Regions from separate parts of the Actinomadura coerulea genome, predicted to be linked through region 2. Evidence: riboswitches for the same ligand, from Rfam matches in the RefSeq annotation. Region 2 holds a riboswitch; each other region holds the start of a gene.
The links. Region 2 has a riboswitch for cyclic di-AMP ahead of BKA00_RS05760 (CHAP domain-containing protein). Riboswitches for the same ligand answer to the same signal wherever they lie in the genome.

Region 1 (4,655 bases), 4.2 Mb from region 2:
TCGGCCCTCGTCCCCGCGAAATCAGGAGATTTGGACACAATCCCACCGTCCGCCCCCGTTCTTCGGCCCGGTGCCGCGGCCCTGAGGCAAGCCCGCCTCCGGCCACACCCCCGCCACCGGCATGTCGCACGAAAGGTCCGTTCCAAGGGCGAGAGCCCGCCATCCGAAGCAAGTCCACGGCCGCCGACAAGCGGTGTCGTTCTGGCCACCGCAACAGCATCGGAGGGAACTGTCAAAGCGGAGGCGACATCCGGGACGAGACACATCCCGCCGGTTTCAGGACCGTAACCGGAACGAGCGGGCATATGGCGCCGGCCTCTCGGGCGTCCGGAAACAGCGGCCATCTCGGCGAAACATGTATGGCGCATGCGAGTGGACCAGGGCACGCGCCCGGCCGCGCACGCGAGTACGCGGTATCGGACGGGTGTTATCGGGCCCCGCGCGCACCTCCCGGTGCGGCGGAGAGGGCCTCAGAAGGCCGAGGATTCGGGCCGCGGGCGCTTTACCACGAGCGTCCCCGCGAGCCTGTCGTGAACAGCCTGCCGGCGATCGCCCTCGAACACGGCCCCCGCGTTCACGACCCAGAAGATGCTCGCGAGCAGACCGAGTACCGGAATCGGACGCAGCCCGATCGGCACCGAATAGGCGGCGGCCCGCAGAACGCACCGCAGAACGTCCGGACGCGTGGACGCGTCCACGACATTCGCGCCCGGCGGAGCGGCGGCCTCCGCGGGCTCGGGGGCCGCCAGGGGCACGAAACCCGGTACGGACACGGGGAGGGCCGACACGTCGCCGCGCCCGGCGCTCCCACCCGCTCCGCCGGCCCCCTCTGGCGCCGCTTCAGGCGCCTCCTGAGGCGTCGCCGCGACCACCTCGATGCCCGCGACGCGCTTGCCGAGCGTCCGGCCCCAGAGGGCGAGCTGGATCGCCTCGTACAGCAGCATGCATCCGGCCACGGCGGACGGAGCGACAACGTCCGCCGTGTGCCCGGACACCAGTTCGCGGACGACGAGAACGACGGGGACGCCGACGACGAGCGTGTCGACTACGCGTGCCAGGAGCCTCTGCCCCGGCTCGGCGAGCGGTGCCGCCATCGTGGCCTTAGCCCGCGTACTCGGAGTACTCGGACTCGTCATATCCGACCCGCTCGTCAATGACGAGAGTGCCGGCGAAGCGATCGTGCAGCGACTGATGCAGAGGCTGGTCCCAGATCGCCCACAGGTAGGCCATCAGCGCGCCCGCCCAGACCAGCACCATCCCGTACGCGGCGTAGTCCCAGACCATCACCGCCAAGACGAGGAAGAAGAAAACGCCTAGCTGGTAGCCGACGTGAGTGATCCCGGCGCGCCAGACAGCCTGCGTCGTGGTGATCGGGGTGCCCGCGGGCCTCGCCTGCACGACCCCGAGGCCCAGAACGCGCTTCCCCAGCGTGCGCCCCCACATGGACAACTGCACGGCCTCATAGATGAACGGAAGCACAGACAGGACGCAGAAGAGGGTGAAGATGATGGGCCAGTTCCACACGCCCCCCTCGTCCTCGGTCTTGCTGCCCGGCTTGCCCAGACCGAATGCGCCGATCGTCACCGGCAGGACGAGGGCGAACCCGAAGACCGCGACGAGCGCGTTGTCAATGATTCGCGCGCCCGCCCTACGGTGGATCGGCGCCAGCGACACATCACCGCCGTCGTCGTACGAGCCGTAGTCGTCATAGCCGGGCTGCTGGTTCCACTGCTGCTGTTGCGTCTGCCATTGCTCCTGTGGCTGTTGCTGCCACTGCTGCTGGGACGACTGCTGCTGTGGTTGCTGCCACTGAGAACCTTGGTACGGAGGGGGCGGGCCGTAGGAACCCTGCCCCTGCTGTGGCTGGTAAGGCCCCCCGCGGTGGTGGGAATCGCTCATTAGGGTCAGTCCTCCAGGCGAAGCAGCATCCGGGTGTTGCCCAACGTATTCGGCTTGACCCGGTCGAGGTCCAAGAACTCTGCCACGCCTTCGTCGTAGGAGCGGAGAAGTTCCTCATACACCTCTGGCGACACCGGAGTCCCCAGGATCTGCTGGAAGCCGTGGCGAGCGAAGAACTCCACCTCGAAGGTAAGGCAGAACACCCTTCGCACGCCGAGTTCACGGGCGTTCTCCAAGAGGCGGGTCACGATCCGGTGCCCGATTCCCCGTCCCTCGCATCCCTTGTCCACGGCGACCGAGCGGACCTCCGCGAGGTCCTCCCACATGATGTGGAGGGCGCCGCAGCCGATGACCGGCCCGGGCGTCCCGTGCTGGATGTCCTCGGCGACCCAGAACTCCTGGACGTCCTCGTACAGCTTGACGGTCGTCTTCTTCAGCAGGCGACGCCCCGACCCGGCGTACAGGTCGACGAGCCTGCGGATCTCCTGGACGTCGGCGGTGCGGGCACGCCGGATCACGACTTCCACAAACAGGCGAGATTATCGAACGTCTCGGCCCGCCAGGGAACGCCCTCCCGCCCACCAGCGCCGAGCACCGCGCGCGAGTGACTAGATAAAAGGGACTAGACACTCCCCGGGTCCACCCGAGAAGCGGCCCGGGACGGGGCGCGGGGCGCGGCCCATCCGGCGCCTCCCTCGTTCACCGCGCCGCGTGACCTGCGAATTCGCATGTTCTGGTTGGCATCCAATGCGGGGTCCGTTAGTGTCCTGCGCTGACATCGGCCCACCGCAGGACGGAGGCCGATCCGCCGAGTCCCACGGGTCGCAGCCAGCCGCCCGAGGAGCCGGGGACCCACTTTCGGGAGCGTTCGGGGATTCGCCCCTGAGCGACCGACCGTGAGGGGTGAATCCGCTTTCGCGGGGCGATCGGTTCGCTCGCGGACGCGGACGGGCCGCTCCGGCCCCAACCCGTCAGCTCACCCGGTAGGCGGCTGAGGAGAGGAGTATTCGTGAAGCGATCGCGGCATGCTTCCCTTTCACACTTCCGTGGGCGCGCGGTCATCGTGGTCGGCGCGCTCGCCGTCGTCTCGACCGCCCCGCACGCGATCGCCCCGCACGCGATCGCCGTCGCGCACGCCGACCCCGAGCCCTCCGCCAAGGAGCTGCGCACCAAGGCGCTCAAGCTCGCCGACCAGCTGGAGCAGCTCACCGAGCAGTACAACGGGCTCAAGGTCCGGCTCGCCCAGTCGCAGCGCGCCGCCAAGGTCGCCACGGAGAACGCCAAGCGGCAGGAGAAGGCGCTGGAGGTGCTCCGCCAGAAGGTCGGATCCCTCGCCGCGACGAGCTACATGCAGGGCGGCTCCGACCCCGCGGTGTCGTTCGTCGCCTCCCAGGACCCGCAGTCCGTCCTCGACCAGGCCGCGACCCTCCACTACTTCGCCAAGCAGGACAGCACCCAGGTGCTCGGGCTGATGCAGGCCATGCAGTCCGCCCAGCGGGCCCGCAAGTCGGCCGAGGCCCGCGCCAAGCAGGTGAAGGACCTGAAGACGCAGCTCGACTCGCAGCGCACGAAGATCACGGACGCCTACGAGAAGATCCGCGGCAAGCTCGTCGACAAGGACCCGACCCAGCTGGCCAAGCTGCCCGTCATCGGCACCGGCAAGGCCGCGCAGGCGCTCCGGTACGCGATGAGCAAGATCGGCCGCCCGTACGTGTGGGGCGCCGCCGGCCCGAGCACCTTCGACTGCTCCGGCCTGACGATGTGGGCCTACAAGCAGGTCGGCATCAACCTGCCGCACTACACCGGCAGCCAGTGGAACGCCGGGACGCACGTGTCGCGCGGCGAGCTTCAGCCGGGCGACCTCGTCTTCTTCCACGCCGACCTGCACCACATGGGGATCTACATCGGCGGCGACAAGATGCTGCACGCCCCGCACACCGGAGACGTCGTGAAGATCGCCTCCATGAACGGGCGCCCCTTCGCCGGCGGCGTCCGGGTCGCCTAGGCTGCGTTTCACAGTCCCGGCCCGCTTCGCTCGCCTGGCGGCCCGCTACGTGACCGGGCCTGGACGAACGCGGCATCACTTCGCGATCTGCTCGGCTCCGCTCGCCTCCGGCTTCGCTCCACCGGCCAGGTCACGCGTTCGCGCGCGTGTCGGAGACTACTTCGAGACAGGCTCTAGGACTCCGCCGCCCCACTGACCGCCGGCACCGGCCGGCTCGGCCGAGCCGGGGGTGCGCCGGCCGAGAGTCTCGTGGGGTCGTGCTCGCCGGAGGCCGGGGCGGATCCGTGGACCTGCGGGCCTGTGGCCGTCAGGCCCGAACGCCGTCCGCGGCGACGCCTTCTGCAGGGACCTACCTGCCAGGGCGCGGGCGCCGCCGCTGCGGGGTCGGACGGAATTCGGATGAGCCGCCGTTCTCTCCGGATGACGCTCGCCGTCCCCTGGCGAGCGTCGGGGGTGCTTAGCTAGATGAGCTGCCTCCGGGCCGCCCACACCACGGCCTCGATAGGGGTGTTGACCTCCAGCCGGTCGCAGATCGTCCGCAGCCGGCGCCGCAAGGTCCGAGCGCTCAGTTCCAGCTTGCGTGCCGCCACATCGGCGGTGACACCGCTGGCGATCTGGGCGAGCAGCCGGATCTCTTCCTCGCTCAGCCCGAAATCGTCGGTGCCACGACGTGCGAGTGTGGCTGTTTCCACTCCGTCCTCCCTCGTCCGTGGTGATGACCGCGGGGATGCAGCCGTCCGCTGCACAGGCA
Region 2 (4,655 bases):
GGTGTCGTAGAGGAGATCGGGGTTCTCGCTCAACGACCCGTAGACGGCGCTGTGCCGGTAGAGCCACGGGTACCAGGGCCGGACCCGCCCCTTGGCGCCCTCGGGCAGGTCGAGGAAGATCCGGTCGCAGAGCCCCGAGACCATGTCGGCGCCGGTGTCCTCGGCGGCGGCGAGGAGGTTGAGGCAGGCGTGCCGGTCCAGCAGGTCGTCGCTGTCGAGGAACATCACGTAGCGGCCGGTGGACGCCTCGATCCCGGTGTTGCGGGGACGGCCGCAGCCGCCGGAGTTGACCGGCAGGTGGACGGCCCGGATCCGCCCCGGGTGGGCCGCGGCGAGCCGGTCGGCCGCCTCGCCCGTCCCGTCGGTGCTCGCGTCGTCGACGATCACCGTCTCGACGCCGCCCAGCGACTGCGCCAGCGTCGAGGCCACCGCCCGTGGAAGCCTCCGGGCGTCGTTGTAAGCGATCACCACCACGCTGACATCCGGGCGCACCGCCATGGGCATCCCCCTCCGCAGACTCCGGCGTCCTGGATTCCTTTCCAGGAACTCCGCACTGAGGTCCAAGAGGGATCAAAGGCTGTCAACGCTTAGCATTACCCACCGTCAACGGAGGCATTGGGCACGGCACCCCGGATCGCCAGAAGGCGCCCGGCGGGAGCCGGGCGCCTTCGTGAAGCGTGCGCCTTCTCGGGCGGTGTCGGGTCAGCGGGCGTAGTCGGGGTAGCCGTAGCCGACGACCTGCGACTTCTCGCGGACCTTCTTCTGCACCGCATTGTCGGTGTTGCCCTCGATGGTGGTGATGCTGCCGTTGCCGTTGTCCTTGACGACGATGCCGACGTGGTCGATGTCACCGATGCCGGCCTTGGAACCGTCCTGCCAGTCGAAGAACACCACGGCACCGGGCTTGGCTGTGTGGCCCCAGCGGTCGGTCTGCTTGAACCAGCTCGCGTGCTGGACGGTATAGGCGTCCCAGCCCATGTTCTTGACGCCTGTCTGGGCGCCGAGCCAGGAGACGAACATGTTGCACCACTGGGCGCCGTTGTACTCCTTGACCGAGAAGCCGCCGTCGCGCTTGGCGGTGGCCTTGGCCTGCGGAGTCGAGACGAACCACTTGTGGTACTTGGTCTGGCCGCCCTTGCCCTCACGGACGCCGACCTGCTTCTCCGCCAGCTTGATCACTTCGGCGGGCTTGACCGCGTGCGGGGGGACCTTGAAGCCCTCGCGCCGCGCCTCGGCCGCGACGTTCTGGGCCTTCACCGTCTTGGCGTGGGAGGAGTTGGTGTGAACGGCGGTGCCCTTCTCAGCGACCACCGCCGCCTGGGCGGAGGAGGTGTCGGCGACCGCACGGCCGCCGGCGAGGGGGTTGACCACCGAGAGCCCCACCGCACCCGCCAGGACCGCGCCGACGGCGACGCCGACGGCCTTGTCCTCGGGCGAGAGGCGGTTGAGCGAAAGTCGATCGAAAAGACCGGACATGCAGGGAATCTCCTTGTCTTCCATGGCGCCTACCGGGTTAGCTGACGGATTCGGGCATGGAAGCAGCCCTACGGCGCGACTCTCGGGCGCGCCGATTCACCCCAGAAACGTGGGTCCCCGGCTCCGTTCCGGTCACCGACCGGACGGACTCGGCCTCGCACCGCGCGAGCGGTGCAGGTATACGGATGTTCTCTCTGGCAGATCTTGATGAGGGGGCGCGCGTCGATTGGCGCGCATCGCGTGCGGATACCGCTCCGCGATCCTCGGCCGCGCATGGTGCGGCCGGTGGCAACGCATGGGACGCGTTGCGTGATTCGGGATCGAAGGTACCAACCTTCTCAAGAAAAGCAAACCAGGCATAAAGTAAAGTCTTGCCTGCTCAAAGCCCTCTCAAGAGACTCCCAACACCGGGGCCCCTCCGCGTCTTCCCGATCTTTGCCGAAGTGCCCCTGAAGCCCTTGCCCGCCGTACTTACCGGGCCTTCGGGAAAAGGTAAAGAAGATCGAATTAGGGGCGGGCGGCGTTCTCCGCCCGGCCGGCCCGCCACTCGCCCGCCCCGCGGGGTGAGGCACACGTCACACTCGGCGATCTTCGCTGGCCGGGCGTGCCCTTCGTCACCGCGAGGCCCCGGCGGTCACTCCATGTAAAGGGCGAAGAGCGTGGTGTCGTCCGCCGCCCGGTCGTGCTCCATCCGCGCCAGCACCTCGTCCAGCACCCGCTCGGGACGCGAGGAGGAGTCACGCAGAATGTGGGTCAGGCGGACGATCCGCTCGTCCAGGTCCGCGTCGCGGCGCTCCACCAGGCCGTCGGTGTAGAGGAAGAGCATGTCGCCCGACTTGAGCCCGGTGGTGATCGTCGTGTACTCCCAGCCGGGCATGGCGCCGAGCATCGGGTCGCGGACCACCTCTAGCGGGGCCGCCCGCCCGTCCCGGACCAGGATCGGCGGCGGATGGCCCGCGCACGTCCACTCCAAGAGGTGCCGGGCCGGGTCGTAGTGGGCGACGATGGCGGTGCCCGTCGCCGGCGGGTCCATCGCGCCGATCAGCTCGTTCAGCCAGCCGACCAGCCGTCCCGGGCGCTCCCCCGTACAGGTGAGGCCCAGCAGGCCGTTCCGGGTCCGCGCCATCGCCGCCGCCGCCGGCAGCCCGTGCCCGGCCGCGTCCCCGATCGCGAACATCGCCCGCCCGTCCTGGAACGCTTTGGTCGCGAACCAGTCGCCGCCGATGCGGGCCGTGCTCTCCGCCGCCATGCTCCGGATCGAGGTGCACATGCCCGGCAGCTGCTCGAGCTCGTCCTCGTCCGGCAGGATGGCCCGCCGCAGGGTCACCGCCACGCGCCGCTCCTGCGCCGTCCGCGCCTGCTGGCGCAGCATCTGCCGCCGGGTCTCGGCCAGCGCGCGCTCCACCCCGCGCCGCCGCGTGATGTCCTGCGACACGATGTTGATCGAGACGGGCAGCCCGGACTCCCCGAGCACGGGCTCGGCGAAGACCCACAGGTGGCGGGGTGTTCCGTCGTGGCCGATCACGCGGTGCTCCGCCTCCACCGGCTCGCGGCGCGAGAACATCGTCTGGACGGCCTCCTCGACCAGGGGCAGGTCGTCGTCGGCCACGACCTTCGGCAGGTCGTGCGGCATCGGCGGCACCTCGTCGGGAGACAGGCCGTAGTTGGCCAGCATCTGGGGCGTCCAGTCCGCCTCACCGGTGGCCAGGTCCCACTCCCCGAACCCGATCAGCGCGAGCCGCTCGACCCGCTCCAGCCGCCGCGCGATGCGGTCCTCGGCCAGGTGGTACCGCCACGTCACGCAGACCCCGGTCGGCACCCGCACGCACCGCACGCTCATCCGCGACGAGCGGGACAGCCCGCGCTGCGCGGTCGAGTACTGGATCGAGGAACGTTCCAACCGCGTCCCGGTGTCCAGCACCCGGACGTAGTCGTCGAACAGCCCGCTGAGCACCGCCCCCGGATCCGTCCGCAGCAGCCGCAGCCCGGTCAGCTCCTCCCGGCCCCGCCCGAACATGTCCCTGGCGACGCCGTTGAGCTCCGCGAAGAGGAAGTCCGCCACGTTGCCGTCCGGCCCCCGCACCGGGACCAGGTGGGCCGCCGAGTCGAGCGCCCCCTCCAGCACCGCCGTCGCCGCCGGGTCGTCGGGCACCCTCACGAGGAGCTCCGCGTCCCCCCCGGTGTCCTCGGCCGTCACCCGGCGCAGCACGTCCTCGGCGTCCGACAGGACCGCCTGGCGCTTCGCGGGGACCTCCTCGGTGCGCGGCGCCCGGCGCCCCGCCACCACGGCCCCCACCGGCCCGCCGCCCCCGTCCTTGACCAGCAGCGACGCCGCCTCGGCCATCTCGATGTCCAGATCGCGCGCGAGCCAGATCAGGTGCTGCAGGGCCTCGCCCGGGGGGACGCCGAGACGCCGGGCCAGCACGACCCGCGCCTCCGCCAGCACCGCCCGGTCGTGCGCCGCGCCCCGGAGGTCCTCCATGTCCGCAACGTGCACCCCGGGCTGGGTGCCCTCCGCTTCCGCCAACCCGTCCCCCGTTCGGCGTCACCTGCCCCTGGGAGAAAAAAGCTACATACGTCAGCGAGGGACTATTCGCCCATGCCCATGCAAAGAGCCTAGATCTTTGCCCGGGTTTTCCCTCCACGCCCGAACTCGACCGCTTCCGGTGACCGTCTCAAGACGGACCCCTTCCTCGCCCTGTGACCTACGTCACCCGCGTCACCTGTCGCGTCAGCGAGGTGATCCGCGCCGCCGCCGTCCCGAACGGCGTCCCCGCCGGATGCAGCGTCAACACCGCCACGATCTTGTCCCCCACGACCCCCGTCGTGTGCAGCACGGGCCGCCCCAGCCCCAGATCGGGCCGCCACGCCGCCGGCCGCACACGGCACGGCTCCGACGGCGTCTCCCCGAACCCCGACCACCCTTGCTTGACGGCCCAAGGCCGCTTCACCGCCCGCGGGATCCCGAACGTCTGGTCGAACCCGTCCGTCCCGCAGGGCGTCGACCTCCGCAACTGCTGGAGCACGAACTCCCGCTGCCCCTCAGGCGCCCGTTCCAGCAGATACCGATACATCCGCACCACGTCCCGCGCACTGAGCGCCGTGTACCCCCAGAACCCGGGCTTCTCCGCGGGCGGCGGCGCGGTGTCCTCCAGCCCCATCCTGCGCACCATCCGCTC
Region 3 (4,655 bases), 6.4 Mb from region 2:
GCAGCAGCAGCAGCCTCCAGCGGACCCGTGGGGCGCACCGCAGCAGCCCCAGGACCAGTGGGGCGCGCCGCAGCCGCAGCAGCCGGACGCCTGGGGCCCGCCCATGCCCCAGCAGTCCCATGACCAGCAAGGGCAGGGCCAGCACGGCCAGCCCCAGTACGGCCAGCCGCAGCAGGGCCAGCCCCAGCACGGCCAGCCGCAGTACGGGCAGCCGCAGCAGCAGCAGCCCCCCGCGGACCCGTGGGGCGCACCGCAGCAGCCCCAGGACCAGTGGGGCGCGCCGCAGCCGCAGCAGCCGGCGCCCGACCCCTACCAGCAGCAGCCGCAGGACCAGTACCAGCCGCAGCAGCAGTACGGAGCCCCGCAGGAGCAGGGGGGCCAGCAGTACGGCGCCCCGCAGCCCGGCCCGGCCGACCACCAGTACGGTCAGCCGCAGCACGGGCAGCCGCAGCACGGCCAGCCCCAGTACGGTCAGCCGCAACACGGGGGCCAGCCGCAACACGGGGGCCAGCCGCAGCACGGAGGCCAGGCGCCGCAACTGCCGCACGGCCGCGAGGCGACGCTGCTGCCGCACGAGCACAACCAGGGCCAGCAGCGGTCGCCCGCACCCGACAGCACGGCGTTCATGTGCCCGTACTGCGAGGCGGTGCTGGCCAACCCGGGCGCCGCGCAGTGCGACTCGTGCCTGCGCCCGCTGCCGCAGAAGGGCACGCCCGTCCTGCGCGTCCAGTTCCCCACGGGCGAGCTCAAGGTGTCGGTCGGCCAGCACCTGGTGCTCGGCCGCGACGCGGGCCAGTCGCCGGTGGCGGCCACGTTCACGCAGTACGACAACGTGTCGCGGCGCCACTCGACGGTGTGGCTCGACCCGTCCGGGACGGCCTGGGTGCGCGACGAGGGCTCCACCAACGGGACGTTCGTCAACGGCGAGCGGCTCCCCCGCGGCGTGGACGCCCCGCTCCGCGACGGCGACCAGCTCCGCCTGGCCGCCGACGTCACGGGCACCGTCCAGCTGAACTGAACGGCACGTACATGAGAAAGGGGGCGGCCCCGCGGTTCCGAGAACCGCGGGGCCGCCCCTTTCGGGTTCCGGTGCTCAGCCGGCGCGCTTGGTGCGGGCGCGCGTGCGCTCGCGCTCCTTGGCGTCCAGGACGACCTTGCGGATGCGGACGGCGGCCGGGGTTACCTCGACGCACTCGTCCTCGCGGCAGAACTCCAGGGCCTCCTCCAGCGACAGGAGGCGGGGCGGGGTGAGCCGCTCCAGCTCGTCGCCGGTGGACGACCGCATGTTCGTGAGCTTCTTCTCCTTGGTGATGTTGACGTCCATGTCGTCGGAGCGGGAGTTCTCCCCGACGATCATGCCCTCGTACACCTCGGTGGTCGGGCCGACGAAGAACGTCCCGCGCTCCTGGAGGTTCGTGATCGCGTAGGCGGTGGCGGCGCCGGACCGGTCGGCCACGAGCGAGCCGGACGGACGGGTGCGCAGCTCGCCGAACCAGGGCTCGTAGTCCTCGAAGACGTGGTGCGCCATGCCGGTGCCGCGCGTCTCGGTCATGAACTCGGTGCGGAACCCGATCAGGCCGCGGGCCGGGACGAGGAACTCCATCCGGATCCAGCCCGTGCCGTGGTTGGTCATGTGCTCCATGCGGCCCTTGCGGACCGCCATCAGCTGCGTGACGGCGCCGAGGTGCTCCTCGGGGATGTCGACGGTGAGCCGCTCGACCGGCTCGTGCTTCTTGCCGTCGATCTCCCGCGTGACGACCTGCGGCTTGCCGACGGTCAGCTCGTAGCCCTCGCGGCGCATGTTCTCGACCAGGATCGCCAGGGCCAGCTCGCCGCGGCCCTGCACCTCCCAGGCGTCGGGGCGCTCGGTCGGCAGCACCCGGATCGAGACGTTGCCGACGAGCTCGCGGTCGAGCCGGTCCTTGACCATCCGGGCGGTGACCTTGGTGCCCTTCTCGCGGCCCGCCATCGGCCCGGTGTTGGTGCCGATCGTCATGGAGATCGCCGGCTCGTCCACCGTGATCAGCGGCAGCGGGCGCGGGTCGTCGGGGTCGGCGAGGGTCTCACCGATCATGATGTCGGGGATGCCGGCGATCGCGATGATGTCGCCGGGCCCGGCCTCGTCCGCGGGCTTGCGGGTGAGCGCCTCCGTCATCATCAGCTCGGTGATCCTCACCCGCTCGACGCTACCGTCGCGCCGGCACCAGGCGACCTGCTGGCCCTTCTTGATCGTGCCGGCGTGCACCCGGCACAGCGCGATCCGGCCGAGGTAGCTGGAGGCGTCCAGGTTCGTCACGTGCGCCTGGAGCGGGCCGTCCGGGTCGTAGGCCGGCGCGGGGATCGTCTCGGTGATGACCTTGAACAGCGGCTCCAGGTCGTCGCTGCCGGGCATGGCGCCGTCGGCGGGCTTGTCGAGCGAGGCCCGCCCGGCGCGGCCGGACGCGTACACGATCGGGAAGTCGATCTGGCCCTCGTCGGCGTCGAGGTCCATGAACAGCTCGTAGGTCTCGTCCACGACCTCGTCGATGCGCGCGTCGGGGCGGTCGGTCTTGTTCACGACCAGGATCACCGGCAGCCGCGCGGCGAGTGCCTTGCGCAGCACGAACCGGGTCTGCGGGAGCGGGCCCTCGCTGGCGTCCACCAGCAGGACGACGCCGTCCACCATGGACAGGCCGCGCTCGACCTCGCCGCCGAAGTCGGCGTGCCCCGGGGTGTCGATGATGTTGATCGTCAGGCCGTTGTGCAGGACCGCGGTGTTCTTCGCGAGGATCGTGATCCCCTTCTCGCGCTCCAGGTCGTTGGAGTCGAGCACGCGGTCGTCGACGTCCTGGTTCTCGCGGAAGGCCCCGGACTGCCAGAGCATGGCGTCGACCAGCGTCGTCTTGCCATGGTCGACGTGGGCGACGATCGCGACGTTACGGAGGTCGTCGCGCGTGGAGATGGGCATGCGGGTTCGCCTTGCGTGAGAGTTCGGGAGTCGCCGCAGACGTGCGGCCGGTCCCATTCTACTTGGCCGGGCGTACCACCCACTCCGAGTCGTTCGTACCACTCGTCACACGGACCTCGATTGGCCAACTTTGCGCATCCTTTGTAATCTGCCCGAGATCCGGTCGTCTGGAGTTCCGCCCCCAGGGACTGCGGCCGGGACGCCGAATCTCCCGCGGGAGAACCGGGGACCCACCACCCTCGGGGTGAATCGACGCTCGTCGTAGGGCGACTCCTGGCCCAAACCCGTCAGCTAACCCGGTAGGCGTACGAGGAGAGGAGAGCACCGGCTTGGCTCCGGATTCCCACCGGCGGCGTCGCGTTCTGCCCACCGCCACCGCCACCCTGCTCCTGATCGGCCTCGGCGCCACCGCGCCGGACCTCGCCCACGCCGCCCAGCCGTTCCGGCCGGCCTCCGCGCCCTCGGCGCCGAGCCCCACGCCGACGACGGAGAAGGGCCTGCGCAAAAGCCTCGACGCGCTGAACGAAGAGGCCGAGATCCTCACGGAGAAGTTCAACAAGGCCCGCGTGGAGTTCACCAAGGCCCGCAAGGCCGAGCGGGACGCCACCAAGGAGGCCGAGCGGCTGCGCGCCCTCGCCGAGCCCGCCCGCCAGAAGCTCGGCAGCCTGGCCGCCGCGAACTACATGGCCGGCGGCCCCGACGTCCTCTTCGGCTCCGGCGCCTCCGCCGAGGGCCTGTCCGACCGCGCCTACCTGGCGCAGAGCCAGGCCACCGCCGTCCTCGCCCTGAAGAAGCAGATCGACCAGGCCGACGCCGCGGAGCGCACCGCGAAGGCGAAGACCGCGCAGGTCAAGAAGGCCTGGGACGACGCCAAGCAGGCGCGCGAGGCGGCCAAGACCAAGGTCTCCGAGGTGATGAAGCGCCTCGACAAGCTGACCACCACCCACGCGAGCGACCCGCGCACCGGCCTCACCGCCACCGTCAAGGGCTCCGGCCTGCCCGCCAAGATGGCCCGCAAGGCCCTCACCAAGCTCGGCTCCCCCTACGTCTGGGCCGCCGCCGGACCGAGCAGCTTCGACTGCTCCGGCCTCGTCGTCTGGGCCTACGCCCAGGTCGGCAAGCCCGGCCTCCCCCACTACACCGGCGACCTGTTCGCCATGGGAACGAAGATCCCCCGCGGCGCCCTCCGCTCCGGCGACCTGGTGTACTTCGGCAGCAACCTGCACCACATGGGCATCTACCTGGGAGACGGCAAGTACCTCCACGCCCCCCAGACCGGCGACGTGGTCAAAATCTCCAAACTCTCCGACCGCTCCGACTACGCCGGCGCGAACAGGATTTAGCTTTCTCTCCTCCTTCGGGCCTGGGCGGCCCTCCATCGTCGAAAAGCTGGGCGATCGCTGGCATCGCTCCGTCTCGCCCGGCGGCTCGCTGCGCGATCAGGTTCTCGCTTCGCTCGAACCTGCCTTCGGACGCGATCGCAACCATGAGGTCGTTGCGGGGTCGCGGAGGTGGCTGAGGTCAGCGCGTCTGTGGCCAGGCTCAGCTAGGTGAGGCCTTGGGCGGCTAGGAGGTCTATTACCGGGCGGTCGCCGGGGAGCCAGGGGACGGTGTGGAGCTCGGAGGGGGCCAGCCAGCGGAGTTCCAGGTGCTCCAGGGGCCGGGGCTCGCCCTCTAGTAGTTCGGCCGTCCAGACGCGGAGGAGGGC

Region 1: linked by a shared signal. The riboswitch ahead of BKA00_RS40580 (C40 family peptidase) and the one ahead of BKA00_RS05760 (CHAP domain-containing protein) in region 2 are both predicted to bind cyclic di-AMP.
Region 3: linked by a shared signal. The riboswitch ahead of BKA00_RS35295 (C40 family peptidase) and the one ahead of BKA00_RS05760 (CHAP domain-containing protein) in region 2 are both predicted to bind cyclic di-AMP.

Annotation. Positions count from the first base shown of each region.
Region 1 is NZ_JACHMQ010000001.1:5,441,657-5,446,311, forward strand. Features, by position in the region: gene BKA00_RS39200 (RDD family protein) at 471-1,094, opposite strand; gene BKA00_RS25010 (RDD family protein) at 1,102-1,899, opposite strand; gene BKA00_RS25015 (amino-acid N-acetyltransferase) at 1,905-2,426, opposite strand; cyclic di-AMP (ydaO/yuaA leader) riboswitch at 2,696-2,905, shown strand; gene BKA00_RS40580 (C40 family peptidase) at 2,909-3,904, shown strand; gene BKA00_RS25025 (transcriptional regulator) at 4,366-4,596, opposite strand.
Region 2 is NZ_JACHMQ010000001.1:1,226,113-1,230,767, reverse strand. Features, by position in the region: gene BKA00_RS05765 (bifunctional glycosyltransferase/CDP-glycerol:glycerophosphate glycerophosphotransferase) at 1-498, opposite strand, end outside; gene BKA00_RS05760 (CHAP domain-containing protein) at 703-1,476, opposite strand; cyclic di-AMP (ydaO/yuaA leader) riboswitch at 1,488-1,641, opposite strand; gene BKA00_RS05755 (SpoIIE family protein phosphatase) at 2,111-3,958, opposite strand; gene BKA00_RS05750 (serine hydrolase family protein) at 4,182-4,655, opposite strand, start outside.
Region 3 is NZ_JACHMQ010000001.1:7,603,056-7,607,710, reverse strand. Features, by position in the region: gene BKA00_RS35310 (hypothetical protein) at 1-574, opposite strand, end outside; gene BKA00_RS35305 (FHA domain-containing protein) at 626-1,018, shown strand; gene typA (translational GTPase TypA) at 1,094-2,947, opposite strand; cyclic di-AMP (ydaO/yuaA leader) riboswitch at 3,138-3,269, shown strand; gene BKA00_RS35295 (C40 family peptidase) at 3,277-4,290, shown strand; gene BKA00_RS35290 (NUDIX domain-containing protein) at 4,494-4,655, opposite strand, start outside.